One region of the Marinobacter sp. P4B1 genome, then DNA from elsewhere that is predicted to be linked to it. Evidence: riboswitches for the same ligand, from Rfam matches in the RefSeq annotation. Region 1 holds a riboswitch; the other holds the start of a gene.
The links. A riboswitch is a leader RNA that binds a small molecule or an ion and turns the genes downstream of it on or off. The one in region 1 is predicted to bind cobalamin.

Region 1 (14,540 bases):
TCATTGACGAGCTTCAGCTGGCCTATAACAAGGCCCGTCAGGCAGCGATCACACAAGAGATTTCGGAGATTGTGAGCGGCGCCGCATCTGTTTGATAGCGCTCACAAACCTACTGGTTTTATTGACTACTAGATAACGAGGAACCGAGCATGAGTAGCGGACACATCGTTCAGATCATTGGCGCGGTTATCGACGTGGAATTTCCACGTGACTCCGTGCCAAGCGTTTACGACGCACTGCTGCTTGAAGGTGGCGAAACAACTCTGGAAGTCCAGCAGCAGCTGGGTGACGGCATTGTTCGTACCATCGCCATGGGCAGCACCGAGGGCCTGAAGCGTGGCCTGAAAGCAGAAAACACCGGCAAGCCGATCTCTGTACCGGTTGGTACCAAGACTCTGGGCCGGATCATGGACGTTCTGGGTCGTCCCATCGACGAGCAGGGCGAAATCGGTGAAGAAGAGCGTTGGGGTATTCACCGCAAAGCTCCGGGCTACGCCGACCAGTCAGCGTCTGCCGACCTGCTGGAAACCGGTATCAAGGTTATCGACCTGATCTGCCCGTTCGCCAAGGGTGGTAAGGTTGGCCTGTTCGGTGGTGCCGGTGTAGGCAAAACCGTAAATATGATGGAACTGATCAACAACATCGCGAAAGAGCACTCCGGTCTCTCTGTATTCGCCGGTGTTGGTGAGCGTACCCGTGAGGGTAACGACTTCTACTACGAAATGAAGGAGTCTAACGTTCTCGATAAGGTTGCCATGGTTTACGGCCAGATGAACGAGCCCCCTGGAAACCGTCTGCGTGTGGCCCTGACCGGTCTCACCATGGCCGAGAAGTTCCGTGACGAAGGCCGTGACGTACTGTTGTTCGTTGACAACATCTACCGTTACACCCTGGCCGGTACCGAAGTATCCGCACTGCTGGGCCGTATGCCTTCAGCGGTAGGTTACCAGCCGACCCTGGCCCAGGAAATGGGTGAGCTGCAGGAGCGTATTACCTCCACCAAGACTGGCTCTATCACCTCTATCCAGGCGGTATACGTACCGGCGGATGACTTGACTGACCCGTCTCCGGCCACCACCTTCTCGCACCTTGACGCGACCGTGGTACTGAGCCGTGACATCGCTTCCAAGGGTATTTACCCGGCGATCGATCCGCTCGACTCCACCTCCCGTCAGCTGGATCCGCTGGTGATTGGTGAGCAGCACTACAACGTTGCCCGTGGCGTTCAGAACGTTCTGCAGCGTTACAAGGAACTGAAAGACATCATCGCGATCCTGGGTATGGACGAGCTGTCAGAAGACGACAAGCTGATCGTTTCCCGTGCGCGTAAGATCGAACGCTTCCTGTCTCAGCCGTTCCACGTAGCAGAAGTATTTACCGGTTCCCCTGGTAAGTACGTGTCTCTGAAGGAAACTATCGCCAGCTTCGAAGGTATCCTGAACGGTGACTACGACGACATGCCGGAGCAGGCCTTCTACATGTGCGGTGGTATCGAAGAGGCAATCGAGAAGGCTAAGGCAATGAAAGAGAAAGAAGGCAAGTAAACCTCCTTCTTCCCTTTCTGACCCAAGAGGCGTAAGAAATGGCTATGACCGTACATTGTGACGTCGTAAGTGCCGAGGAAAAAATTTACTCCGGTCTGGTGGAGATGCTGATCGCCACCGGTACCGAGGGTGAGCTTGGTATCCAGTTTGGCCATGCTCCGCTGCTGTCTGCGCTCAAGCCGGGCGCAGTGCGGATCATCAAGCAGGGTGGCACCGAGGAGATTCTGTACGTTTCAGGTGGCTACCTGGAAGTGCAGCCTAACCTGGTTACCCTGATGGCTGATTCTGCGGTTCGTGCAAAAGATGTAGACGAAGCCGCAGCACTGGAAGCCCAGAAGGAAGCCGAGAAGGCACTGGCGAATAAGACAGGCGAGTTTGAGTACTCCCGGGCCGCCGCCGAGCTGGCAGAAGCCGCCGCTCAGCTGCGTACCATCCAGAAACTGCGCAAGAACCTGCGTTAAGCAGGCTTGCGTCAGTGCCCGGACTGGCCTGACAGTGAACCGCATCCTCAGGTGGAGGGCTCTGTGTTTCCTACCGGAAACAGAGGGGTTTCCGCCGGGACGCGGTTTTTTATTTTCTACCGGATAAAGAGTTTGGAGCTGTACGCCCCATGAACCCGCTACACGTTGTGATCCTGGCCGCCGGTCAGGGTTCAAGGATGAAATCCGCCCTGCCGAAGGTATTGCACCCGGTAGCCGGCAAGCCCATGTTGCACCATGTGGTCGACACCGCAAAGCAACTGGGCGCGGAGAAAATTCACACGGTGATCGGCCATGGCGCGGACCAGGTACGGGCGTCGCTGCATGACGACTCGGTGAACTGGGTGCTCCAGACCGAACAACTGGGTACCGGCCATGCCGTGGCCCAGGCCCTGCCGGACCTGCCGGATAACGCCCGGGTACTGATACTCTATGGCGATGTTCCGCTGACCCGTAAAGACACCCTGGAGGCCATGGTCAGTGACCTGGACGACAGCAACCTGGCCCTGCTGACCGTGGATATGGACAACCCTCACGGTTATGGCCGGATTGTCCGTAACGACCAGGGGCAGGTTCAGGCGATTGTTGAGCAGAAAGACGCTACCGCCGAGCAGCAGGATATCAACGAAGTAAACACCGGCATCCTGGCGGTATCGGCCAGCCACCTGAAAAGCTGGTTGCCGACGTTATCCAACAGTAATGCCCAGGGTGAATACTACCTGACCGACATCATTGCCATGGCTGTGGATAACGGCCTGTCGGTCACGGTTTCGCAGCCCCTGAACCCGTTTGAAGTGCAGGGTGTGAATAACCGCCTGCAGCTGGCCGAGCTGGAACGCTGGTATCAGAGCCAGCAGGCCGAGCGCCTGATGACCGAAGGTGCCACCCTGGCCGACCCGGCCCGCATTGATGTTCGCGGCGAGCTGACCATTGGTAACGACCTGTGGATTGACGTCAACGCCGTGTTCGAAGGCAAGGTAAGCCTTGGCAGCAACGTGGTGATCGGGCCCAACTGCGTGATCAAGGATGCCACCATTGCCGATGGCGCTGAGATAAAAGCCAACAGCGTCATCGAAGGTGCCGTGGTGGGTGCCAACGCCCAGATTGGCCCGTTTGCCCGCCTGCGCCCGGGCACCGAGCTGGCTGCCAATACCAAGGTTGGCAACTTTGTGGAAACCAAGAAAGCCGTGGTGGGTGAGGGCAGCAAGATCAACCACCTGAGCTACGTGGGCGATGCCTCACTGGGCCGGAATGTGAATGTTGGTGCAGGCACCATCACCTGTAACTATGATGGCGTGAACAAGCACAAGACGGTGTTGGGCGATGGCGTATTTGTGGGTTCCAACACCTCGCTGGTGGCCCCGGTGTCTGTTGCGGACCAGGCGACCATCGGTGCCGGTTCCACCATCACCCGGGACATCAGTGAAGGCGAACTGGCCGTGGCCCGCGGCAAGCAGCGAAACATCTCCGGCTGGGAACGGCCGAAAAAAGCGTAAAGACCGATTAACGAACAGGTGACAACAGCATGTGTGGGATTGTAGGAGCGGTATCTGAACGGGACGTCCAGGGTATTTTGCTGGAGGGCCTGCGCCGCCTTGAATACCGGGGTTACGACTCCGCCGGTATGGCCGTGATCAGCAGCGCCGACCAGGTACAGCGGGCCCGGGAAGTGGGCAAGGTAGCTGCCCTGGCAGACGCCATCGCCGCGAACCCGGTTGCCGGCCATGTGGGCATTGCCCACACCCGCTGGGCGACCCATGGCGAGCCGTCCAAGCTCAACGCCCATCCGCATATGTCTGGCGACCGCCTGGCCATCGTTCATAACGGCATCATCGAAAACTACCAGGAACTGCGGGACGAACTGAAAGCCGAGGGCTTCGAGTTCACGTCCCAGACCGACACCGAGGTAGTGGCGCACCTGATCGCTAAAAACTACCGGGCCGGTGGCGGCCTGTACCAGGCGGTGAAAACCGCCCTGGATCGCCTGCGCGGTGCCTATGCCCTGGCCGTTGTCCACGCTGATGAGCCGGATCACATGGTAGTCTGCCGTCAGGGCAGCCCGCTGGTAATTGGTGTGGGAATCGGTGAAAACTTCATCGCTTCCGATCAGCTGGCCCTGCTGCCGGTGACCGACCGTTTCATGTTCCTAGAAGAAGGCGATATTGCCGACATCCGCAAAGGCAGCATCGAGATCCATGACCGCGAAGGCATAGCCGTAGAGCGCGCCATTACCCGTTTCGAGCACGGTGCCGATTCCGCCGACAAGGGCGAATACCGCCACTACATGCTCAAGGAAATCTACGAGCAGCCGAAAGTGATCAAGGCCACCATGGAAGGCCGCATCACCGACAGCCGTGTGCTGGAACAGGCCCTGGGCACCGACGCCGCCAACCTGCTGGAAAACGTGCGCCATGTGCAGATCATCGCCTGTGGTACTTCCTACCACGCCGGCATGGTGGCCCGTTACTGGATTGAAGACCTGGCCGGCATCCCTTGCTCCGTGGAAGTCGCCTCCGAGTTCCGCTACCGTAAGCACGTGATCCAGCCGGATACCCTGTTCCTGTGCATCTCCCAGTCCGGCGAAACCGCCGATACCCTGGCCGCACTTCGCCAGGCCAAGAAAGCCGGTTTCCGGGCGGCCCTGGCCATCTGCAACGTACCGGGCAGCTCCCTGGTGCGGGAATCCGACCTGGTGATCATGACCCAGGCCGGCCCCGAGATTGGCGTAGCCTCCACCAAGGCGTTCACCACCCAGCTTACCGCACTGCTGATCTTCACCCTGGCCCTGGCCCGTCACAACGGCCTGAGCGAAGAGAAGGAAGCGGAGATCGTGGCTGCTATCCACCAGCTGCCGAAGCAGGTCAGCGATGTGCTGGCACTGGATGCAGACATCGAAGAAATGTCCAAGGCCTTTATGGACAAGCACCACAGCCTGTTCCTGGGCCGTGGCTCCCAGTTCCCGGTGGCCATGGAAGGGGCGCTCAAGCTTAAAGAGATCTCCTACATCCATGCCGAAGCCTATCCGGCCGGTGAGCTCAAGCACGGCCCGCTGGCGCTGGTGGACAGCGAGATGCCGGTGGTCACCGTGGCACCGAACAACGACCTGGTTGAGAAGCTGAAGTCCAACCTGGAAGAAGTCCGGGCCCGGGGTGGCGAGCTGTTTGTATTTGCCGACAAGGCCGCACAGGTGAAAGCGGAAGAGGGCATCCATGTGATGCAGATTCCGTCGGTACACGAGATTACCGCGCCGATTGTCTACACCGTGCCATTGCAGTTGCTGTCTTACCACGTTGCTGTTATCAAGGGCACCGACGTAGACCAGCCCCGTAACCTGGCCAAGAGTGTGACGGTGGAATAAGCACGGTCACCCGTGCCAAAAGCCTCCGTTATGCTCACCAGCATCCGGGGGCTTTTTTGTTTTCAGATGACCTGAAGCAAGTTTTTGGCCCCGCCGTACGTTTAAGTACGGAGCGTTGATCAACCCCCGGCTGGGTAACCTATGCATATATATCAAGGAAGGTAACAGTTGCCTGTTGCATACTTCCCCGGCCACTACTTCAAGAAGAATTTCAGCAATGCCCGATAGCGTCTTTTCCGGTTTCACCCAGAATTTCCTAGGTAAGGCTCCAGTCTGGTACAAACAGGTCATTATCCTGTTCCTGGTTGCCAACCCGATTGTGATGGCGGTATTCGGGCCCACGGTGGCGGGCTGGTTACTGATCGGCGAATTCATCTTCACCCTGGCCATGGCCCTGAAGTGTTATCCCCTGCTGCCGGGTGGTTTGCTGGCCGTGGAGGCGTTGCTGATCGGGCTCACCAACACCGATGCGGTGTATCACGAAGTACTGATCAACTTCCCCGTTATCCTGCTGCTGATGTTCATGGTGGCAGGTATCTACTTCATGCAGGAACTGCTGCTGGTCACCTTCACCCAGATACTGGTGGGGGTGCGCTCCAAGTCGGCGCTCTCGCTGCTGTTCTGTGGTGCCGCAGCGGTTTTGTCAGCATTCCTGGATGCCCTTACGGTAACCGCGGTCATCATCAGTGTGGCGGTGGGTTTTTACTCGGTGTACCACAAGGTGGCCTCCGGCAAGGGTTACCAGCAGAAAGACCACAATGCCAACAGCGATGCCGAAGTGGTGGAACTGCACCGGGAAGACCTGGAAAACTTCCGGGCATTCTTGCGCAGCCTGTTGATGCACGGTGCCATTGGTACCGCCCTCGGTGGCGTGGCCACTATGGTTGGCGAACCCCAGAACCTGCTGATCGCCAAGGTGGTTGGCTGGGATTTCGTGGGCTTCTTCCTGCATATGGCACCGGTGAGTATTCCGGTACTGATTGCCGGCCTGTTTACCTGCTGGGCGCTGGAGAAGCTGCGCTGGTTCGGCTACGGCGGTCGCCTGCCCAAGCCGGTACGCCAGGTGTTGCAGGAATACGCCGATAATGAAAGAGCCAGCCGCACCAAGTCCGACAAGGCCGCCCTGTGGGTACAGGCAGCCGCCGCGGTGATCCTGGTGCTGGGCCTGGCTTTCCATGTGGCTGAAGTGGGGCTGATCGGCCTGCTGGTGATCATCCTGGTCACTTCCTTTACCGGTGTGATCGACGAGCACCAGATCGGCAAAGCCTTCCAGGAATCCCTGCCGTTCACCTCACTGCTGGTGGTGTTCTTTGCCATCGTGGCGGTGATCCACGAACAGCACCTGTTCAAGCCCATCATCGAATACGTACTGAGCCTGCCGGAAGGCCAGCAACCGGGCATGTTCTTCATTGCCAACGGCCTGCTGTCCATGATCAGCGACAACGTGTTCGTGGCCACCGTATACATCAGCGAAGTAAAACAGGCCCTGGATGCCGGCGCCATCAGCTTTGACCACTTCCAGACCCTGGCTGTAGCCATAAACACCGGCACCAACCTGCCCAGCGTGGCCACCCCCAACGGCCAGGCCGCGTTCCTGTTCCTGCTCACCTCCGCCATCGCCCCGCTGGTTCGCCTGTCCTACGGCAAGATGGTGATTATGGCGCTGCCGTACACAGTGGTGATGGGTGGCGTAGGCCTGTACATGGTGACCCACGCGTTCTGATTCTCGACCCCGATAACAGCCTCATCTGACGCCCGTGCCGCTTTCACAAAGCTCCACGGGCGTTCTTGTTTCTGCTGCATAGTCTGTATATAGTGACCAAGTCCTTGGTTGACTACCATATATTGTGATCAAAGCGTGATCACTCAGGTAGTCGGGAATCCGGTGAGAATCCGGAACTGACGCGCAGCGGTATTGGGGAACAAGCGTGGCATAAAGACACTGGTAAGCGCCGGGAAGTCGCCACGCAAGGCCGAACCAACAGGTTCACGCCCCTGAGTCCGAAGACCTGCCGGGGATAGACACTGCACCTTCGCGTTTATAAAGGTGAGCAGGCGGGTTTTGGTTTTTTTGCCACGAAATCCACGGAAGAATACGGAAAGAAAAGACTTACTGATTTTTTTGCCACGAAATCCACGAAAAAACACGAACAAAGATTTACTACGAAAAGAAAAAAGCTTTTTATCTTTTCCTTTCGTGTTTTTTCGTGGATTTCGTGGCAAAACAGTCCCTTTCTTTTCATTTTTCCGTGTCCTTCCGTGGCAAAAACCTCCCCCTTCTCCCAAACGCAAAGGCTGCACCACCACGCGTACACAAGGAGAAGTCCCATGTCTGCCATCCTGTCCCCCGAGCCCCCGGCGGTTGCCGCTACCGAATCCCTTCAGGTCATCAAACGCAACGGCACCCTCGTTGGCTTTAACCCTTCCAAGATCACCGTCGCCGTTACCAAGGCCTTCCTTGCGGTAGAAGGCGACCAGGCCGCCGGCTCCGCCCGCATCAACGACGCTGTGCACCGGGTCACCGAGCAAGTGGTGCAGGCCATCAGCCGGCGCCTGAAGGCCGGTGGCAAGGTGCATATTGAAGACATCCAGGACCAGGTAGAACTGGCCCTGATGCGAGCGGAAGAACAGAAAGTCGCCCGGGCCTACGTGCTGTACCGGGAAGAGCACGCCCGCAAGCGCGCCATTGAAGAACCCATGGAAGCGCACCCGCACCTGACCGTGAAAAAAGCCGACGGCAGCGTGGCGCCGCTGGATTTGGGTTTGATGAAACTGCAGGTAGAGCAGGCCGCGACCGGGCTGGACGGCATTGAGGGCGAGTCCCTGGTGGAGGAAGCCCTGCGTAACCTGTACGACGGCATTGCCGAAACCGAAGTATTGTCTGCCCTGATCATGACTGCCCGGGGCCGCATAGAACGGGAGCCGGACTACAGTGCCGTCACTGCCCGCCTGTTGCTGGAACAGTTACGGCTGGAGGCGGCCGAGGAGCTGGATTTGCCCCGCAACCAACCCCTTGCAGAAAGTTATCCACAGGCCCTGAGCGCCTTTGTTCACGCCGGTATCCGCTATGAGCTGCTGGACGAGGCCCTGGCCGCGTTTGACCTGGAACGCCTCGGCGCAGCCCTGAAACCCGAGCGCGACCACCAGTTCGGATTCCTCGGCCTGCAAACCCTGTACGACCGTTACTTCCTGCACTGGAACGGCGCCCGACTGGAACTGCCCCAGGTATTCTTCATGCGCGTGGCCATGGGCCTGGCCCTGCGGGAAGACGACCCCAACGCCCGCGCCATCGAGTTCTACAACCTGCTGTCCAGCTTCGACTACATGGCCAGTACGCCGACATTGTTCAACAGCGGCACCCGCCATTCCCAGCTGTCCTCCTGCTACCTGACCACCGTGCAGGACGACCTGGACGGCATTTACGGGGCCATCAAAGACAACGCGCTGCTCTCCAAATGGGCCGGCGGCCTGGGCAACGACTGGACCCCGGTGCGGGCGCTCGGCTCCCACATCAAAGGCACCAACGGCCAGAGCCAGGGCGTGGTGCCGTTCCTGAAAGTCGTCAACGACACCGCCGTGGCGGTCAACCAGGGCGGCAAGCGCAAAGGCGCGGTCTGTGCCTACCTGGAAAGCTGGCACCTGGACATCGAAGAGTTCCTGGAACTGCGCAAGAACACCGGCGACGAACGCCGCCGCACCCACGACATGAACACCGCCAACTGGGTGCCGGATTTGCTGATCGAACGCATGCGTGAAGACCGGGACTGGACCCTGTTCTCCCCCAGCGATACGCCGGATCTGCACGACCTGTACGGCAATGCCTTCCGCGAGCGTTACCAGCACTACGAAGCCCTGGCCGAGCAAGGCAAGATCAAGCTGTTCAAGAAAATTCCGGCCAAGCAGCTGTGGCGCAAAATGCTCACTGTGCTGTTCGAAACCGGCCACCCCTGGATCACCTTCAAAGACCCCTGCAACCTGCGCTCGCCGCAGCAGCATCAGGGCGTGGTGCACAGCTCCAACCTGTGTACCGAAATCACCCTGAACACCAGCGCCGACGAAATCGCCGTGTGCAACCTGGGCTCTGTAAACCTGGCGGCCCACATCAAGGACGGCGAGCTGGATGTACAACGCCTGGAACGCACCGTAAACACCGCCGTACGCATGCTCGACAACGTTATCGACATCAACTTCTACGCGGTGCTCCAGGCCAGGAATTCCAACCTCAAACACCGCCCGGTGGGCCTGGGCCTGATGGGTTTCCAGGATGCCCTGTACCAACTCGGCCTGCCTTACACCAGCCCGGAAGCGGTGGAGTTTGCCGACGTGGCCATGGAGCAGCTCAGCTACTTCGCCATCCGCGCCTCCGCCACCCTGGCCGGCGAACGCGGTGCCTACGAAAGCTACGAAGGCTCCCTGTGGCAGCAGGGCATCCTGCCCTTCGACTCCATCGCTCTTTTAAAAGAGGCGAGGAAAGACGGCGACTTGTCCCTGAACACCGACAGCCGCCTGGACTGGACCCCGGTGCGGGAGCTGATCGCCAAACACGGCATGCGCAACAGCAACGTCATGGCCATCGCGCCCACGGCCACCATCTCCAACATCGTCGGCGTGTCCCAGTCCATTGAACCGGCGTACCAGAACCTGTTTGTGAAATCGAACCTGTCCGGCGAGTTCACCGTGGTGAACCCTTCACTGGTGCGGGATCTGAAAGCCGAAGGCCTGTGGGACAACGTGATGGTGAACGACCTGAAATACTTCGACGGCAGCGTGCAGCAGATCGACCGCATACCGGCGGAACTCAAAGCCCGCTACGCCACCGCCTTCGAAATCGACGCCCGCTGGCTGGTAGAAGCCGCCGCCCGCCGCCAGAAATGGCTGGACCAGGCCCAGAGCCTGAACCTGTACATGGCCGAACCCAGCGGTAAAAAGCTTGATGCCCTGTACCAGTTGGCCTGGGAACGCGGCCTGAAAACCACCTACTACCTGCGCTCCCTGGGCGCCACCGGCGCCGAAAAAACCGCCCCGGTGACTGCCCCGCAGCCGCAGGTTTGCAGCATCGATGACCCGGACTGCGAGGCCTGTCAGTAACTGGCAAATCAATCTAAAAGGAGCGAACCATGCTGAACTGGGACGACGAATCAAAACCCGCACCGCAAGCCGCAAACCCCGAAGGCCCGGCACCGGTTAACGTAGACGACAAACGCGTCATCAACGGCGAAACCGACATCAACCAACTGGCACCCTTCAAGTACCCCTGGGCCTGGGAATACTTCATGAACGCCAACAAAAACCACTGGACTCCGCTGGACGTCAACATGGCCCAGGACGTCCACGACTACCACCACCGCCTGACCCCGGCAGAAAAGCACGTGTACGAAAACGTACTGGCCTACCTCACAACCTCCGACATCCTGGCCATGCGCAACATCGGCCTGGCGGTGATGGAAAAAATGAGCGCCCCGGAGCTGCAAATCTACCAGGCCCGCCAGGTGTACGAAGAAGCCCTGCACACCTGGACCTACCAGCACTGCATCGAAACCCTCAACCTGGACCAGAGCGAAATCTACAACCGCTACCGGGTGGTGCCCCAGATCAACGGCAAGATCCAGCTGGCCAATCGCCGGCTGGATGCCGCCATGCGCTCCGACATGAACCTGCGCAACCCGGACGACCTGCAGGAATTCATCATGTCTTACCTGTTCTTCGCCGCCGTGTTTGAAGGCTGCTGGTTCTACAACGGCTTCAGCCCCATCTTCGCCCTGCAGCGCCGGGGCCTGATGCGCGGCACCGGTGAACAGCTGCAGTACATCCTGCGGGACGAAGCCATGCACTTCTCCTTCGGCCTGAAAGTGGTCAACCAGATTTTGGAGGAAGAAAACATCAGCTTTGACCCCAAAGCCGTGCGCGACATGTGGGACGAATCTGAAGCGGCTGAGATGGCTTACGCCAACTACATTCTGCGCGACCCGATTATGGGTTACTCGGCGGAATACCACACCGAGCAGTTCCGGTTTGTGGCCAACCGGAGGGCGCGCACGGTAGGGCTGGAAGAGCCGTTCCCGGGGGCGAAAAACGTCTCGCCCTGGCTGGACGAGCAAGCCACCCTGCGCAAGGAGAAGAACTTCTTTGAGACCCGGGTAATTGAATACCAGACCGGCGCTCAGCTGGAGTGGTAAGCAGGTAGGGGGAGCAGAGCTGTCCGATATGTCGGGCAGCTCCGGTAGGGTTATTTCCGCGCCATGGCTTCCAGCATCCGGTTCACTGCGTCCAGATGCTCTGGCTCGTTGTGGCTCATGCCCTGGAAACAGGCGCAGATATCCAGGAAATCCTTCAGCTCGGTGCGCTGGGCCATCTTCATCAGCCGCTTGGTCAGCCGCGTTGCTTTGGGCGGCTGGCTGGCCATTTTGCTTGCCATCTTCAGGGCTACCGGCATCAGCTCATCGGCTGGTACCACATCCATCACAATGCCCAGTTCCTTCGCTTCCGCGGCGCCTACGATGCGGCCGGTCAGCGTCAGCTCGAAAGCACGCTGGTAACCAATCAGCCGTTGCATAAACCAGGCGCCACCGTCGCCGGGAATGATGCCCAGATTCAGGAACGTCTCGCCGAACTTGGCGGAGTCCGCAGCAATTCGGATATCCGCCATGTTGGCCAGATCAAACCCGGCGCCAATGGCTGGCCCGTTCACCGCGGCAATCACCGGCACCTCCACCGCCTGCATCGCCAGGGGAATACGCTGGATACCCTTGCGATAGCGCTCTGCACACTCAGCGGGATTGCCAGCGAAATCGCCGCTGCGGTTAGCCATATCGCGGATGTTGCCACCGGCACTGAACGCCGACCCCGCCCCGGTGATCACCAGCACGGATACGTCCTGGCAGTGGTTGACCCACTCTGCTGTGGTGACGATGTCATCAATCAGGTGGGAGCCTGTGAGGGCATTGCGCAGGTCGTGCCGGTTCAGGGTCAGCACGGCCACCCCGTTTTCCAGGCTGAGCAGGGCATCCGTAAGTTGGGGCAAGCTGGCCATCGTGGAGTCCTTGTTCTGTAAATTCAGGGCGATTGTCTCCCTATGATTGGCCCATGCCAAGAACCTTCGATCGCCTTGGCCAGGGGCCCGTGCTGCATGAACCAACAAACAGTGGAGTTATACGAACCCGTTCGCAAAACTCCGGGGAAATGCATGGGAAAAGTTAGTAACCTTCTGATATGTTTAGGAAGTGGTGTTTTCAGGGGCGGAGTTATACGCCCCTAAGTAGGAGCAGGGGTGGCTCGAATCAGGGCGTATAACTCCGGCGGTAGCCGTGGTTCGTTTTCTTAGGTTGTTGTTTTTGTTTAGAAAAATTAAAAATTTCGGGCGCGTTTTGGTTGGAATTATACGAATGCGGGATATACGAACTCGTTCGTAGAATTCACTGTTAAGCCCCTACTAGGAGATAACATGGCTGCTAAGAAGAAATCAGTAGAGGTGGTTCCTCTTGTCGATGAAGAAGGGAACTCTCCTCGCCCTCGTCTTCATAAACTTCAGATCAATAACTTCAGATCAATTGGGACTGAGAAAGTTGAGATCGAGCTTGACGACATCGTTGTTCTTGTCGGGCCTAATAATGTCGGTAAAAGCAGTATTTTGAGGGCTTATGAAACTGTAATGTCCCACGGCTCCAAGGATGGAAGACTGACAATAAACGATTTCCCCAATGGGCAAGTCGACCCAGAAAATCTGCCTACAATTGAATTGCATACAATCGTGTTTGATGATGCACCGGGTGAAAGATGGCTTGAGCCCACTGCAGATAGCGAGTGGTTAATCCGTGAAAAATGGGTTTGGGACAGCCCAAATAAAGACCCCAAGAGACAAGGGTTCGATACTCAAAAAAATGACTGGGATGATCAAGTTCCTTGGGGAGCACCGAACGTTGCTAACTCTCGGCGCCCCCTTCCACATAGGATAGATGCTTTCGCAACACCAGAAAAGCAAGCAGCTGAAATAAGCAAGCTAATTACCAGCATGCTAAAGGAAAAAATATCAGAAATTAAGTCAGACCCTGAGCAAGAACAGTCCGATTATGAATTGATACTAGATAGAATTCGGCAGCTTCAGACAAAAGTCGTCCAAGCGACCGAGGACGAAATCAAAGTGATCGAAAGTGAAGTATCCGAGTATTTGAGCAAGTTATTTCCTAAACACCAAATAAAATTCGATGCAAAGCCAGAAGCTGATCTTGAAGGAGCATATCAGCCCTTCAAAGGTAATGCGGATCTTCTTATGGGGCCAGAAGACGGTTACTTTAGTACTATTGAGCACCAAGGGAGTGGTGCAAGGAGAACTCTGTTATGGGCAACATTAAAATACTTATCTGAATCTCAGGATAAAAAGGGTTCTCGACCACATGTGCTATTGCTGGATGAGCCTGAAATATGCCTGCACCCTTCCGCTATTCGGGAGGCTAGGTCGGTCCTTTATGATTTACCGGAGAGCGGTAATTGGCAGGTTATGATCACATCGCACTCTCCTATATTTATAGATTTGTCGAAAGACAATACGACCATAATCAGAGTGTTTCGAGACGAAGACAGTGAGGTTAAGAGTACAACATTATATCGTCCTGAAAGAGCCAAGCTGGACGAAGATGATAAAAGAAATTTGAAGTTGATGAATGTCTGTGATCCTTATGTACATGAGTTTTTCTTTGGTGGAAGACAAGTCATTGTTGAGGGTGACACTGAATATACAGCTTTCTCGATGTTAAAAGAGTTCTACCCAGATGAATATGGTGATGTTCAGATTATTAGGGCAAGGGGGAAAGGAATTATTCCGTCAGTAGCCAAAGTGCTTAAACAATTCTCTAAGTCGTTTTGCATTCTTCACGATACCGATGAGGAGCTTACGGCTAATGGGAAGAAAAATCCTGCCTGGGGTATGAATAGTACTATCGCAGACTTACAGGAAGAGGACGGAAGTGTAAATCTCGTTGCTTGCAAGACCTGTTTCGAAACGGCTCTTTTCGGGGAAGAAGTAAAAAACGAGAAGCCATATAATGCGCTAGTGCGGATTAGAGAGGATGAAAATGTTCGCGCAAAAGTAAAAGCTTTGCTCGATTACCTGATTGGTGTGGAGGGATCGGTTCTACCAGAGAACTGCATACACTGGGGGGCCGT
Region 2 (14,540 bases), 210 kb from region 1:
CAGATCCAGATTGGCGCGATAGATAAAACTGAAGGCCGCATCCCTGGCAACCGCGATCCTGAGCCCCGCCAGCAGCTGTTCTGGCCGGGAAGGTGCCTCATAATGAAACGACACGGGCTCGGGCAGCACATTCAGACCCGCTGACATCAGGACTTCGGCAGCCTTATCCAGCCGATCACTGAGGTCGTCCATTTCAGCCGCCTGGACCAGACCAAGGTGCCGGTCCGGAATGTTCATGGCATCGTTTCGGGGTATTGCGCCCAGCAGGCTGATACCTTCCGGCAGGCTCTCCCGTAGCAGTTCGCCGTGGTAAGGACTGCCAATCTTGTTGGCAATTACCTGATGAACAGGGAGTTCGGAATCAAATCTCGCCAAGCCGAGGGCAACCGCGCCGAAGGTCTGAGCCATGCCTTTGGCATCAATCACCGGCAGGGCCGGAATACCCGCCAGCTTGGCCAGATCGCCGCTGCTGGGGCTGCCATCAAACAAGCCCATGGAGCCCTCCACCAGAATCAGGTCGGCGCTCTGGGCAGCCTCCGCCAGCCGCCACCGGCACTCGTCCTCGCCGGTCATCCAGGGGTGCAACTGGTAAACCGGGTTACCGGAGGCTACCTCCAGCACCATGGGATCAAGATAATCCGGCCCGTGTTTGAACACCCGGACGTTCCGGCCGGCGTTCCGGTGCAGTCGGGCCAGGGCGGCGGTGACCATGGACTTGCCCTGGCCGGAGCCCGGGGCTGTGATCATGGCGGCCGGGATTTTGTTGTCTGGCATGTGTTGCTATTCCCTGTCGTCTGAGTTTGGTGCAGACGGGCAGCGGGGCAGGGCTTTCCGGGACACGCTGTGAATACATCCCTGTACGCTTGACTGCAGCATCCCTGCTGCAGACAGTCCCGGAAAGCCCTGCCCCGCTACCCTCGCGATACTTCTGAGTTAGTCTCGTTTTGGCACGAAAAAAGGCGCGCCATCCACTTCTACCGTTGCCAGTTTCTGGTTGTACAAACGTTCCAGAGCGTTCGGCACCAGCATCCTTTCTGCCGGGCCCCAGCAGGCTTCGCCGTTGGGATACATCAGCAGAATATGATCGCACCAGCGGGCAGCCAGGTTCAGATCGTGCAGGCACATGAAAATGGCGTTCCCTGCTGCCGCACGGTCGGTGAGCAGTTTCATGACGGCCACCTGGTGATGCAGATCCAGGTGATTCGTCGGTTCGTCCAGCAACCAGGTATGAGGCGACTGGGTCATCAGGGTGGCAATCGCCACACGCTGGCGTTCCCCGCCAGAGAGGGTGCTGACCAGACGGTCTTTCAGGTGCAGAACATCCAGTGCTTCAAGTGCTCTTTCCGCCATAGCGAGATCGTCTGCCCCTTCCATCTGCCACGGAGACAGCCAGGGATGGCGACCGATCAGCGCGGTTTCCAGTACCGTTGCAGGGAAGCCGTCCTGGCGATCCTGGAACACCAGTCCCAGCTGTTGAGAGAACACACGGCGCTTTATTCCGGATACCGAAACATCATCAAGATACAAAGCACCAGCGCGAGGCGGCCGAAGGCCTGCGAGCGTATGCAGCAAAGTGGTCTTGCCGGCACCGTTGGGCCCGAGCACGCCCCAGATCTGACCGGAGCCGATCGTTAAATCCAGCGGGTAGCCATCGGCGCGGCCGGGAATATCAATCACCAGGTTCCGGGTACTCAGGGTCTGCATCTGACGGCTTTGCATGGCATCCATCAGCGACTCCGGTACAACAGATACAGGAAAGTGGGTACACCCAGTAACGCGGTGATCACACCCACCGGCAGCTGCTCCGGCGCGATCACCACCCGCGCCAGGGTATCCGCCAGCACCAGCAGTGTGCCGCCGGCCAAGGCACAGGCTGGCAGGATCAGTCGTTGATCGTTGCCCAATACCAGTCGCAGCATGTGGGGAACCACCAGGCCGACAAAGCCTATGCTGCCCGCCATAGTGACCGCTGTGGCGGTGAGCAGGCTGGCCAGTATGTATATCAACCATTCCAGCGGGCGCACCGAAATACCCAATGCCGCCGCCTGCATCGGCCCCCGAGCCAACACATTCAGGCTCCGACCCAGTGGCACCACCAGAACACAAACAACAGTCAACAATCCCAGTCCGGGCCATGGTATCCGGGCGTAAGAGACATCGCCCATCAGCCAGTACAGCATGCCCGGTAATTCCCGGGCCGGGCTGATCGCCAACATCAGGGTAATAACCGCACCCCAGCCAGCGGCCACCACCACCCCGGTCAGTAACAGGCGGGAGGGCGTCCAGCTGCCAGTGCCATGGGCCAGCCCAAACACCATCAAGGTCGCGAGCAGGGCACCGGCAAAGGCAGAACCGGAAATAACCGCGCCGCCAAGTCCCGCCAGCATCGCCAGTAACGCACCAACAGCCGCGCCGCCGGACAGGCCCAGAACGTAGGGGTCGGCAAGTGGGTTACGCAGCAATACCTGCATCAGGGCGCCGGCCACGGCCAGCAGGCCTCCGGTGGCAAAGGCCGACAAGGTTCTGGGTAGCCGGAGCTCAAGGATCAGCGTGCGCTGCAGGTCCGAGCCTTCACCCAGAAATACCGACAACACATCGGCAGGTGATATCGCCACGCTGCCAACACCGACCGAGATCACCATGGCCAGCACGCCGGCCAGAGCCAGCACCAACAGTGGCAAAGTGATCGGCCGGATCACGCAAGGACTCCATTAAGGTCGCCGGTCACGGGCCACCTCCAGTTTTTCACAAAACAGGCGCGTACCTTCGAGCATTCTCGGTGTTGGTCGCTGTACCAGAGACGGCGGAATAAAAAACAGGTTGTCCCGCTCCGTGGCGGTCAGGCTCGGGAATGACTGCCAGCGAGTCAGCCAGTGGCGGTTCTCCTCCCCCATCCCGCCCGCCAGGATAGCTTCGGGATTGGCTGCAATAACGGCTTCGGCACTGATTCTGGGCACCAACCGCTCCAGGTGGCCAAACACGTTGTCACCCCCACACAGCTCAATCATTTCACCAATCAGATGGTCACGGTTGACCGTCATCAAAGGCTCATCCCACACCTGATAGAACACCGGCACCGGGTCGGCATCTGAAAACCTGGCTCGCAGGTCTGTAATGCCATTGCGGAATCGTTCCGCCTCGGCAAAACCCTCGGCATCGGTACCGGCCAGGGTAGAGATGCGTTCAATGGTGTGGGACACCGCCTCAAAACTGCGGGGCTCGATGGAGAACACCGGCACACCCATTTCTCTGAGTGTCTCCAACTGCTCGGTCGGGTTACCGGTTACCCAGCCAATCACCAGGTCCGGCTGCAGTTCCAGCAGGCGCTCCATGTCCATGCGAGTGTGGCTGCCAACCGAAGTTACTTCTTTCGCGGCCGGGGGATAGTCACTGTAGGCGACAACTGCAACCACCTGATCGCCGGCGCCTGCAGCCCAGGCCAGCTCGGTGGCGCCGGGGGAAAGCGCGGCAATGCGCTCTGCCGGTTGCTCAAGGCAAATCTCTTTACCCAGATCATCCGTGGCACAGACCGGCGATGCCAGGGCGGGGAATGCCAGCAGCATCCCGCCCAGAATCATAGCCATTTCCTTCAGATCTGCCACAGAGGCCTCCCCCGGTTTAACGGTTTTTATCGGATATCGTAACGCACGGTCAGCATGGCAGTGCGGCCGGCTGCAACGTAGTCCAGGTCATTCTGCCGATCATAGCGAGCGGTGCTGTATTCCTTGTCCAGCACGTTAGCCAGCGTCAGCCGGGTTGACCAGTCAGGGGCAAAGCGCCAGCCCGCCCGCAAGTCCAGAGTAGCAAAACCGGGCAGCCTGTCGTCGTTGGCACGGTCATCATAACGATAGCCTTCGGCCACCACTGTGCCACCGAAGTCCCAGGTACCAACGCGCTTGCTCAGGTCAAGGCGCAGGGTTTTGCCACTTCTGCGCTGGAGTCGGTTTCCGGTTTCCCGGTCTTCCGGGTCCAGCAGCGTCAGCGCCGCATCACCGCGCCAACCATCCCGCTCAAAACCCGCGCTGAACTCGGCACCACGGATTCGGGCTTCATTGACATTCATTGGCGTCCACAAGCCACTGGGGGTCGGGCTCCAGGCAATCAGGTTATCCACATCCAGCTGGAACAGGGCTGCATCCCAGAACCAGGTCTGATAGTGACCACTGGCACCCAACTCCACCGTGCCGGACTCCTCTGCCTCCAGGTCCGGGTTCGCACCCGGGAAATACAGATCGTTGAAGGTGGGTGCCCGGAAAGACGTACCATAACTGATCCGCACTCGGTGGGATCGATCCAGAGCATGGCCAAGGGCGATACCACCGGTTTCATTCTTGCCGTAGGCTTCGTTGTCATCACCGCGCACACTCAGCAGCAGGTCGGTTGGGCCGAAGTTCAGGCGCAACTGGCTGTAAAGGGCGGTGTTGGTACGGCTGGTCTCGGCGTAATCGGTGGTACCGCTGACCTCGTCGGTCATTAACTCTGCCCCTACCACCAGCTCATGGACGTTCCAGGTAAAGGTATTGTCCCAGCGCGCTGCCCGCGAACGGGTATTGAAGGTGCTGCTGAATGTAGGCGTAACGTTGTCGGTCTCGTCCCGGGATTCAGAGAACTGAAGTGAATGCCGCCAGTAGTCACTCACCGGGGTTTCCAGCCCGAAGCCGATGGTGCGAATCATGAAATCAATTTCGCCGCCTTCGTATTCGGTATTGCCCTCGCTTTGCACCATCACCAGGCTGGCTTCTCCGCCGGAGTCCAGGTCATGGACTACACGTCCAATACCGGCGGTGTTGCGGAAACCTCGGTCGTCACCATCTGTGATCACTGCTGTACCGTCGGTTTCCTTATGCAAGCCACTCAGGCTGAAACGGGTATTTCCGGCGCGGGCAGCAACACCGGCACTGCCTTTCTGCGTGTTGAAATTGCCTGCACCAGCTTCTACCCAACCTGCCGGCGTCTCTTCCGGGTCCAGCGTAAAGGCCTGCACAACGCCGCCGACAGCATCGGAACCGTACAGTGAGCTCCGGGCGCCCCGGACGATTTCCACCCGCTCGATCAGTTCAACGGGAAAGTACTGCCAGGAAGGACCACCGGATGTGGCCGAACGCAGGCGCACACCATCAACCAGCAGCAGCGTGGAGTCGTTGGCCGTACCGCGGGTATAGACACTGGTGGTTTTACCGAAGGAGCCGTTGCCGGTCACGTTGATCCCGGGCTGTCCTCGCAGAAGCTGGGTGAATTCTGAGGGGCTTTGCTCGCGGATGGTTTCTTCGTCAATAACTGTGACCGATGACAGGCTTTCACCCGCGGTCAGAGGCCCAAGGGTGGCGGTAACGACAATCGGTTCCAGCTTGCGCTCGTCCGACGCTTCATCGGCGGCAACAGCAGGCAACGCCAGCGGTAACAACATCAGGACGGGAAGGGCTTTGGCAGTACTCATAGCTTCACTCACGGTTCACCGCACGCACCCGTACGGTCGATCAATTAACTGCGGAGGAAGACAGACTGCTCAGACGGGGGTGGAGGGCGTGTCAGTAATTGCGAGCCAGGTTCACCCACCGCCGTCGCCCTCCGCAACGTCTGGTGTCTGGAACTCACGGTTCCGCCTTTCAGGCCGGTCTCCGGGCTTACAGGCGGAGCCGATGCTCCGGGGCAACCACCTTCCCATGCCATTGGCACAGTGGCGTACTGGATTGCCTTTCACCTGATTACCGTTGCGGGGGCAGCGCCGGAATGTCACCGGCTTCCCGTTTCACTGCGAGCACTCCTCCGGACTATCGCCAGCCTGGACAAAATGCATACAGCACCTGAAATCGCGGGCAAGACTATCAACCAGGGTGGGGGTGGTCAATGAGATATGTTAATTCAGACAACGCACCCTCCAGCCGTTGCCAACCGGTTTCATCCGGCGGTAAACCGAAACGCAGGGCTGCGGGTGCGTCAAAACGCCTGACCAGAATGCCGCGGCGAGCCAGCTGGTCAGCAATGTCCGCTGCGCGGGGATGTTGAACCGTTCTGAAGAGCAGGGTGCCGGTGGGGGACGGCATCCCGTGTTTTCTGAGCAGGCCGTCCATTCGCAGTCTTGCCGTTTGCAGGCTGGCACGAGCCTCCACCTGCCAGGCCTGATCTTGCAGAGCCCTGGCCATCAGGTAGCGTGCAGGACCGCTGACCGCCCAGGGGCCAAGCTCGTTCGCCAGCAGGTGAGCCAGTCCAGGCTCGGTCAGGATCGCACCGGCACGGAGACCTGCCAGCCCGAAAAACTTGCCCAGCGAGCGCAACACGATCAGCCCCGGAGCGCCCGCCCACGGGTCCAGGCCGAAGCCCGGCTCGCCCTCAATAAACGCCTGATCCAGCACCAGCCAGCCATCACGCTCGCGCAGCCGCTCGTGCCATAACCGTAAACGGGCAGGATCCATCAGCTGCCCGGTCGGATTATTCGGCTGTATCCAGACCACGACATCCACAGAATCCAGCCATGCCAGCTCCGCTTGCTTTGTCGCCTGTTCAGGAATCGCCACCACGTCGAAACCCGCTCGCCGCCAGGCATGACCATGCTCACGATAACCGGGCATGGGCACGGCCACCCGACCGAAACCATGCATACGGGCACGAACCGCTGGCAGGGCCATGATCGCCGCCTGGGAACCCGCTACGGGCAGGCAGCAGGCATGCTCCGGTGCCCCGGCCCAGATACGGATAATCTCTTCCAGACCATCCTCAGGCTCCGGAAGCCGTTGCCATACCTCCGCCGGAATTGCCGGAACCGGCCAAGGCACAGGATTAATACCGGTGGAGAGATCGAGCCATTGCTCACTGGGAATGCCCCAGCGCTGAGCCGCTGCCCTCAGGCGGCCTCCATGCTCCGGCAAATCAGCACCATCGAACGCTGTCACCCGATACCTCCTGGCCAGAACGCATTCAGACTTGCGGCCAAGGCCAACAACACCAACAGCCATAGCATCACGCCGCGCTGCACCAGGGAAATCGCGCCCTCTACGGTTTGTGCCGAGGCGCCTTGCCCGCTGCCCAGCAGCGGTCGCTGCTTCACGCCACCGGAATACGGCGCCGGGCCGCCCAGAGTGACCCCCAGTGCGCCAGCGCCTGCAGCCATCACCGGGCCAGCATTAGGGCTGTCCCACGCTTTTGACTGCTCACGCCAGCATTGCAGTGCCAACCGGGTGTTGCCAAGCAACGCATAGGTCAAGGCAGTTAGCCGGGCAGGGGCCCAGTTCATAGCATCATCGAGCCTGGCGGCGCAGCGCCCGAAATACAGATATCGTGGCGTCCGGTAGCCCCACATGGCATCCAGCGTGTTCACCAGCCGGTGCAAAACCAGTCCGGGCAAGCCAGCGACCAGATACCAGAACAAGCTTGAAAACACCGCATCCGCGCCATTTTCCAGCATGGATTCCGAAGCGGCGGCGGCAACGCCTTCGTCGGTCAGCGCTGCAGCGTCGCGGCTGACAATTTGGCCAACCGCCAGCCGGGCCCGGGCGCCATCCCCGGACGCCAACGCAGTCGACACCGCCCGACCATGCTCCGCCAGCCCCCGTAATGAAATGGCAAGCCAGACACCGGCCACCTGAGTGAGCAGCCACAGCCAGCCCTCCAGCAGGAATTGCAGCAGAATTGCCAGCACGACGGCTGGCATGACCGCTACCAGGGTCGCCAGCAACCCCCGCAAAAGGCTTTGCGTCGGGAATGACGGCTGATCATTCAGGCGTTGTTCCAACAGGGATGCCCACCGGCCGAAACCCACCAGCGGATGCCATCGTCGGGGCTCACCCATCAGCCAGTCCAACAAAACCGCAGCACCGCACACCAGCGCTGCAACCACAAACGTATCCAAAGCCGGTCTCCGTAAATCAAGTGCCGGCAAGTCTAACCGACTGGTCACTGAACTTGACAGCCTTGCCTCCCGGTTAGACCATCCTCGGTTTTCCGCCCACAAGGACCCATCGCCATGGCACTGCCCGACAGCTGGCTCAAGTCTCCCCCACGGCCCTCGGTTCAGCACACAGCGCTTGCCGCCGAGCGCCAGCAGGTACTCACCAAGCCACCCGGTTCTCTCGGGCAACTGGAACAGCTCGCCATCAACCTGGCGGGCCTGAATGGCACCGACAGACCCAGCGTTGATCCGGTGCGCATAGTGGTGTTTGCCGGCGATCACGGCGTTTGCGCTGAAGGCGTTTCCGCATTTCCTCAGGCTGTCACCGCCCAGATGATCGCCAATTTTGCCAGCGGCGGCGCCGCCATCAGCGTGATGGCCGAGGAACTCGGTGCCAGTCTGGAAGTGGTCAACCTGGGTACGGTTGGCGAAGTACCGGAATTACCCGGCGTCATACACCAGATTATCGCCCCTTCTACGGCCAACATGGCAGAATCACCGGCCATGTCCTCGCGCCAGGTTGAATCCGCGCTATCCAGTGGCGACGAAGCCGCCAGGCGTGCCGCAAACGCTGGCTGCCGCCTGTTTATTGGTGGTGACATGGGCATCGGCAACACCACCAGTGCTGCAGCACTGGCCTGCGCCCTGCTGGGGCAGCAGCCCACCACCCTCGTTGGCCCGGGCACAGGGCTGAACTCCGAGGGCGTTGCCCGCAAGGCGAGGGTGGTTGAAAACGCGTTGCAACGGCATGGTCCCGACCGTGATCCGCTGATGGTACTGGCCTCTCTGGGAGGCTTCGAAATAGCCGCACTGACCGGCGCTATCCTGGGCTGCGCCGCGCGCCGGATCCCGGTTCTGGTGGACGGCTTTATCGTCTCAGTCGCTGCACTGGTGGCCGTGCATCAACAACCGGGGGTACGGGAGTGGCTTCTGTTTGCGCACCGGTCGGCCGAACCCGGCCACAATGCCGTGCTGGAGGCGCTCGATGCCTCGCCCCTGCTGGACCTTGGCATGCGTCTGGGCGAGGGCAGCGCCGCCGCCGTTGCCGTTCCCCTGCTACGCGCCGCCTGCGCCCTGCATAACCGGATGGCCAGTTTTACCGACGCTGGCGTCAGCGGCAAAGCGGAAGAATAGCCCTATGACCACCACAGTAATCGACCTGATACGCCACGGCGAACCGGAAGGTGGCCAGATGTTCCGGGGCAGCAAAGACGACCCTTTGAGCGACACCGGGTGGCAACAGATGATAGCTGCCATCGCCGAGGGTGATCGGTGGGACGCCATCGTCAGTTCACCCATGAAACGGTGCCGACGCTTCGCCCAGCAACTAGCCGAGGAACACAGGATTCCACTGCACATCGAAAAAGATCTTCGGGAGATCGGCTTCGGTGAGTGGGAAGGGTTGACCGCAGAGCAGATCCAGGAGAGCTATGGGGATCACCTCAACCACTTCTGGCAGGATCCCATCAACTTCATCCCCCCCGGCGGTGAACCCGTAACCGATTTCTACCAGCGCGCCATCGATGGTTTTGATCGATGGCAGCAAACGCTTGCCGGCAAACGGGTCTTGGTTGTCTGCCACGGAGGCGTGATCCGCATGGTGCTGGCCAATGTGTTGGGCATTCCGCTGGAGAGATCATTCACCGGCTTTGCCGTGCCTTACGCCTGCCGCAGCCGGATACAGGTGGACCAGTCCGAATTCGGTGTGTTCCGCAGCCTGATCAGCCACCAGCCTTGAGGGTAAGTGGCAAACCCGCCACAGCCATCACCACCTCATCACAACGCTGGGCCAGGGCCTGATTGAGCCAGCCCAGCTCATCGGCAAAGCGACGGGTAAGCGGGTCCATACCGATGGTTCCGAGCCCCACTTCGTTGGTCACAATGACCAGGGGGCCGGGGTAGCACTCAACCGCCTCCAGAAAGGCCGCCCGCTCGGGCTGGAACAAGGAGCCGTCGGCAAACAGCAGATTGCTCAGCCACAGGCTCATACAGTCCACCAACAGCAACGGCGGTTCTCCCGGGCCGCTGGCATACTCTGACAATACCCGGCCCAGGCGCAGCGGCTCTTCAGCAAGCTGCCAGTGGTTCGGCCGCAGTTGCTGGTGACGCTGAATACGCAGTGCCATTTCATCATCGCCTGCAGTAGCGGTCGCCACATAAACCACCTCGTTACCGGCCGCTTTGGCCCGCTGCTCCGCCAGCCCGGTCTTACCGGAGCGAATCCCGCCGGTTACCAGTAACTTGTTGACCATAAACCTTTCTCCAGCCCGCCACATTCCGCCGCCAAGGTACACCAACCGGACAGACAACTGCTATAGTTTGGCCAGACTCCGGAAAAGGCGGCAAAGCAATCGCCGGCTTCAGAACAAGACCGATCAACCCTGGAGAGCCCATGCAGGCCGAGCTGCTCGACATCCGCAACCACATCGCCCAACACGCCCCTTTTGACGAAATGCCCGAAGAGCTGCTCGACCGTATAGTTACTGGCATCGAGGTGGCCTATTACCGGGCCGGCACCCAGATTCTGGAGCTGGGGCAGCAGAACTACTGGCTGCACTATATCCGCAGCGGGGCAGTGGAAATTTTCCGGCGCTCCGGCGAGCTATACAACCGCATTGGTGAGGGCGAGATTTTTGGTCAGTTCGGCCTGTTGCGCAACCAGAAAGTGCGCTTTCCCGCCAAGGCCATTGAAGACTGCCTGATCTACAAAATCCCCTTCGAGACCTTCCAGTATCTGTGGGAAAACGACGAAAACTTCGCCGATTTTGTCGAGATTGAAGACCACAGTCGCCTGCGTTCGGCGGTCTCGCGCCGGCACAAATCCAACGAACTGATGTCCGCCAAGGTCACCCGGCTAATTGCCCGCGAGCCTGTCTCTGCCCCAACCACCGTGCGCCTGCAGGGAGCGGCCCGGATCATGACCGATAACGGCGTATCGGCGCTGCTGCTGATGGATGAAAGCGGCGATTCTCCCAGGCTCAAGGGCATCATCACCGACCGGGATCTGCGCACCCGCGCGGTCACCAACGCCCTGCCTTCAGAGACCCCGATCAGCGAGATCATGTCAGAGGGCCTGATCACCATCAGCGCCCGCAGCTACATCTTCGAGGCCATGCTCACCATGCTGCACAATAACGTGCACCATCTGCCGGTGATGGAAGACCACGAAGTGCGTGGCGTTATTGCACTGTCCGACATCGTCAAATACGAAAGCCAGAGCAGCCTGTACCTGGTGAGCAACATCTACCACCAGAACGACGTCAAAGGCCTGAAGAAAATCAGCCGCGAAGTGCGCGACAGCTTCGTGCGCATGGTGAATGAAGACGCCAACTCCCACATGATCGGCAGCGCCATGGCTGGCATCGGCCGAAGCTTCAGTCAGCGCCTGCTGGAACTGGGCGAAGAAAAACTCGGCCCGCCACCCATCCCGTATTGCTTCATGGCCCTGGGCTCCATGGCCCGGGATGAACAACTGGTTGTTACCGACCAGGACAACGCCATGGTGCTTGACGACAGCTTCATCCCGGAAGAACACGACGACTACTTCCTGGCCCTGGCCAAGTTCGTCTCCGACGGCCTGGCCGAGTGCGGCTACACCTACTGTACCGGCGACATCATGGCCACCAACCCGAAATGGCGGCAACCGCTGAGGGTCTGGAAAGACTATTTCACTGACTGGATCGATAACCCCAAGGCCGAAGCCCTGCTCAACAGCAACATCTTCTTCGACCTGGACGGAATCTACGGCGAAACCGACTTTGCCGAGCAGCTGAAAACCCTGATTGTGGAAAAGGCCGGAGGAAGTCAGCGCTTCCTCACGTTCCTGGCCAGAAATGCCCTGAACCGCACACCGCCCCTGGGTTTCTTCCGCACCTTTGTGCTGGAAGAAGACGGTAAGCACCAGAAAACCTTCAACCTGAAACGCCGGGGCACCGCGCCGCTGTCTGACCTTATCCGGGTACATGCCCTGGCCAGTGGCAGCCGCTCCCAGAACTCCTTCGAGCGCCTGAAGGACGTGGCCAACACCAAGCTGCTAATGGACGACGACGCCGGCAACCTGCGCGATGCCCTGGAATTCATCTCGATTGTCCGCATCCGCCACCAGGCGCTGGCCATTGAAGAGGGCCGGGAACCGGACAATAACGTGCGCCCCGAAGACCTGTCGCCGTTCGAACGCAGCCACCTGAAAGACGCCTTCCAGGTGGTCAGCAATGCCCAGAAATTCCTGCGCTTCCGCTACAACGCAGGAGCCACGCGGAATGTCTAACGCCATCGAAAGCAGCAACAGTAACCGGAACTGGCCAGACACCTACCGTCAGGGAGCGGAACAGGCAAAGGACGCGCGGATTCGCGACTTTTACAACGCCGGCTGCCCGGATGCCACCACCCCCGTGCGTGACGTTCCGCTGGTCGCCCTGGACTTCGAAACCACCGGCCTGGACGTCAACAAGCACTCCATTGTCAGCATCGGCCTGGTGCCCTTTACCCTGGGCGGCATACAACTCGGCGAGGCCTGGCACCAGATCGTCCGCCCGCAGCTGCCGCTGGAGCAGGACACCGTAACCATTCACGGCATCACCCACAGCGAAATTGAACACGCCCCGGACCTTGCCGAGGTGCTCGACCCCCTGTTCCAGCACCTCAAGGGCCGCATACCCGTGGTGCACTACCGCAACATAGAGCGGCCGTTCCTGAACATGGCCCTGCAATGGCGCCTGAAAGAACAGCTGCTCTTCCCGGTCATCGACACCATGGCCATCGAAGCCTACCTGCACCCCAAACGAAACCCCGGCCGGTGGCAGCAACTGATGGGAAAAAAGCCCATCTCCATCCGCCTGCCCGACAGCCGGATCCGCTACGGCCTGCCCCACTACGCCGGCCACAATGCGCTGATCGACGCCATCGCCACCGCCGAACTGTTCCAGGCCCAGGTCCTTCATCACTTCGGCCCGGATACGCCCATTGGCGACCTGTGGGTATAAGGACCCATAGCCCCTACAGGCGCCAATCGCTAGAATAAAGGGCAAATCAGCCAAAGAGACCACAGTGACCGACACCATCACCAAACCTACGCCTCTGGACGCCTTCAAACGCGCCCGAAGAATGTGGCTGAAAGGGGAAAAGATCAGCCTGGCGGCCCTGGCCGATGACCTGCACATAGGCCGCGCCACCCTGTTCCGCTGGGTGGGCAACCGGGACCTGCTGATTGGTGAGATTCTCTGGTCCCTGTACGAACCTCTCTACAAAGAAGCCCGTGCCATTACCCCCGGCCATGGCGTCGACTATGTCGTTGGCGTGTTTCGTCACATCAACATGACCATCCTGCACTTTTCGCCACTGCGGAAATTCCTGCACCAGGATCCGGAATACGCGCTCAAGATGCTCACGTCATCCCATTCCACCCTGCACGCCCGCACGGTGGAAGTGAACACCCGCTTACTCAAGGATGAAGTACGCGCCGGGCACCTGAGCCCGCCCATGAACATACAGAGCCTGTCCTACTTCATGGTGCGCATCGCCGAATCCTGCCTGTACAGCGACATTATCGGTGGCCGGGAACCCCGGGACGAAGAACTCGAAGATGCCTGTACAGCCGTACGTATCCTGTTGGGCGGAAAGGTGTAGGGCCCAATCAATCCCAGTCACAAAAAAACCGGAACTGTTTCCAGCGCCGGTTTTTTTATGGTGTGGCAGCGGCCAGAACGGCCGCGCCGGATCAACCAATCAGGTTGTAGACAAACACGATGGCCACGGCTACCGGAGTCACGTAGCGCAGCAGGTTGTGCCAAAGGGCAAAGGCACCACCGTCCATGGCCAGGTCGCTCTTCAGAGACTCCTTCGCCACGAACCAGCCCACAAACACGGCCGTCAGCATACCGGACAGCGGCAGCATGATATTGGCAGTAAAGTAGTCCAGCAGGTCGAAGATGGTCTTGCCTTCAAAGGCTGCGAACATGCCCAGCGGGGTCACACCGGACCACACGTTCAGTGACAGGATCGAGGCAATACCCAGCGCCCAGCAAGCACCGCCGGCGACAATGGCACTGCCGGTGCGGCCCAGGCTGGTTTTCTCTTCAACCCACTCAACCACCGGCTCCAGCAGGGAAATACCGGAGGTCCAGGCGGCAAACAACAGCAGGATAAAGAACAGCGCGCCAAACAGGCTGCCCATGGGCATGTTGCCGAACGCCAGCGGCAGGGTCTGGAAGATCAGGCCGGGGCCGGCACCGGCTTCCAGGCCGTTGGCGAATACCACCGGGAAAATGGCCAGGCCCGCCAGCAAGGCAACCACGGTATCCAGGATGGCAACACTGACAGCCGTGCGGCCAATCTTCACATCGTTACCGAGATAGGAGCCGTAGGCCATCATGATGGCCATACCCAGGCTCAGGGTGAAGAACGCATGGCCCAGGGCAACCAGGACGCCGTCAATGGTCAGGGCGCTGAAATCCGGGGTAAACAGGAAGCTGACCGCTTCGCCGAAATGACCGGTGGTGGTGGCATAGCCCACCACTACCAGCAGCAACACCAGCAGTGCCGGCATCAGGATGGTCGCAGCACGCTCCAGGCCACCCTTCAGGCCACGGGCTACCACCAGGATAACCAGCGCCATAAAGACGGTGTGCCAGAACAGCAACAGGCCGGGGTTACTCAG

Region 2: it holds a riboswitch for cobalamin, as region 1 does, so the genes downstream of both, AQ621_RS16425 (TonB-dependent receptor domain-containing protein) here and AQ621_RS15490 (ribonucleoside-diphosphate reductase subunit alpha) in region 1, are expected to answer to the same signal.

Annotation. Positions count from the first base shown of each region.
Region 1 is NZ_LLXM01000015.1:843,103-857,642, reverse strand. It holds gene atpG (F0F1 ATP synthase subunit gamma) at 1-95, shown strand, start outside; gene atpD (F0F1 ATP synthase subunit beta) at 150-1,544, shown strand; gene AQ621_RS15515 (F0F1 ATP synthase subunit epsilon) at 1,583-2,005, shown strand; gene glmU (bifunctional UDP-N-acetylglucosamine diphosphorylase/glucosamine-1-phosphate N-acetyltransferase GlmU) at 2,155-3,519, shown strand; gene glmS (glutamine--fructose-6-phosphate transaminase (isomerizing)) at 3,549-5,381, shown strand; gene nhaB (sodium/proton antiporter NhaB) at 5,599-7,104, shown strand; cobalamin riboswitch at 7,193-7,413, shown strand; gene AQ621_RS15490 (ribonucleoside-diphosphate reductase subunit alpha) at 7,710-10,469, shown strand; gene AQ621_RS15485 (ribonucleotide-diphosphate reductase subunit beta) at 10,499-11,557, shown strand; gene AQ621_RS15480 (enoyl-CoA hydratase-related protein) at 11,608-12,411, opposite strand; gene AQ621_RS15475 (ATP-dependent nuclease) at 12,823-14,540, shown strand, end outside.
Region 2 is NZ_LLXM01000015.1:1,056,224-1,070,763, reverse strand. It holds gene AQ621_RS16445 (cobyrinic acid a,c-diamide synthase CobB) at 1-774, opposite strand, end outside; gene AQ621_RS16440 (ABC transporter ATP-binding protein) at 934-1,728, opposite strand; gene AQ621_RS16435 (FecCD family ABC transporter permease) at 1,728-2,642, opposite strand; gene AQ621_RS16430 (cobalamin-binding protein) at 2,712-3,602, opposite strand; gene AQ621_RS16425 (TonB-dependent receptor domain-containing protein) at 3,629-5,437, opposite strand; cobalamin riboswitch at 5,592-5,801, opposite strand; gene cobD (threonine-phosphate decarboxylase CobD) at 5,826-6,866, opposite strand; gene cbiB (adenosylcobinamide-phosphate synthase CbiB) at 6,887-7,846, opposite strand; gene cobT (nicotinate-nucleotide--dimethylbenzimidazole phosphoribosyltransferase) at 7,961-9,019, shown strand; gene AQ621_RS16405 (histidine phosphatase family protein) at 9,024-9,623, shown strand; gene cobU (bifunctional adenosylcobinamide kinase/adenosylcobinamide-phosphate guanylyltransferase) at 9,607-10,137, opposite strand; gene AQ621_RS16395 (putative nucleotidyltransferase substrate binding domain-containing protein) at 10,278-12,152, shown strand; gene AQ621_RS16390 (3'-5' exonuclease) at 12,145-12,867, shown strand; gene AQ621_RS16385 (QsdR family transcriptional regulator) at 12,932-13,510, shown strand; gene AQ621_RS16380 (sodium-dependent transporter) at 13,602-14,540, opposite strand, start outside.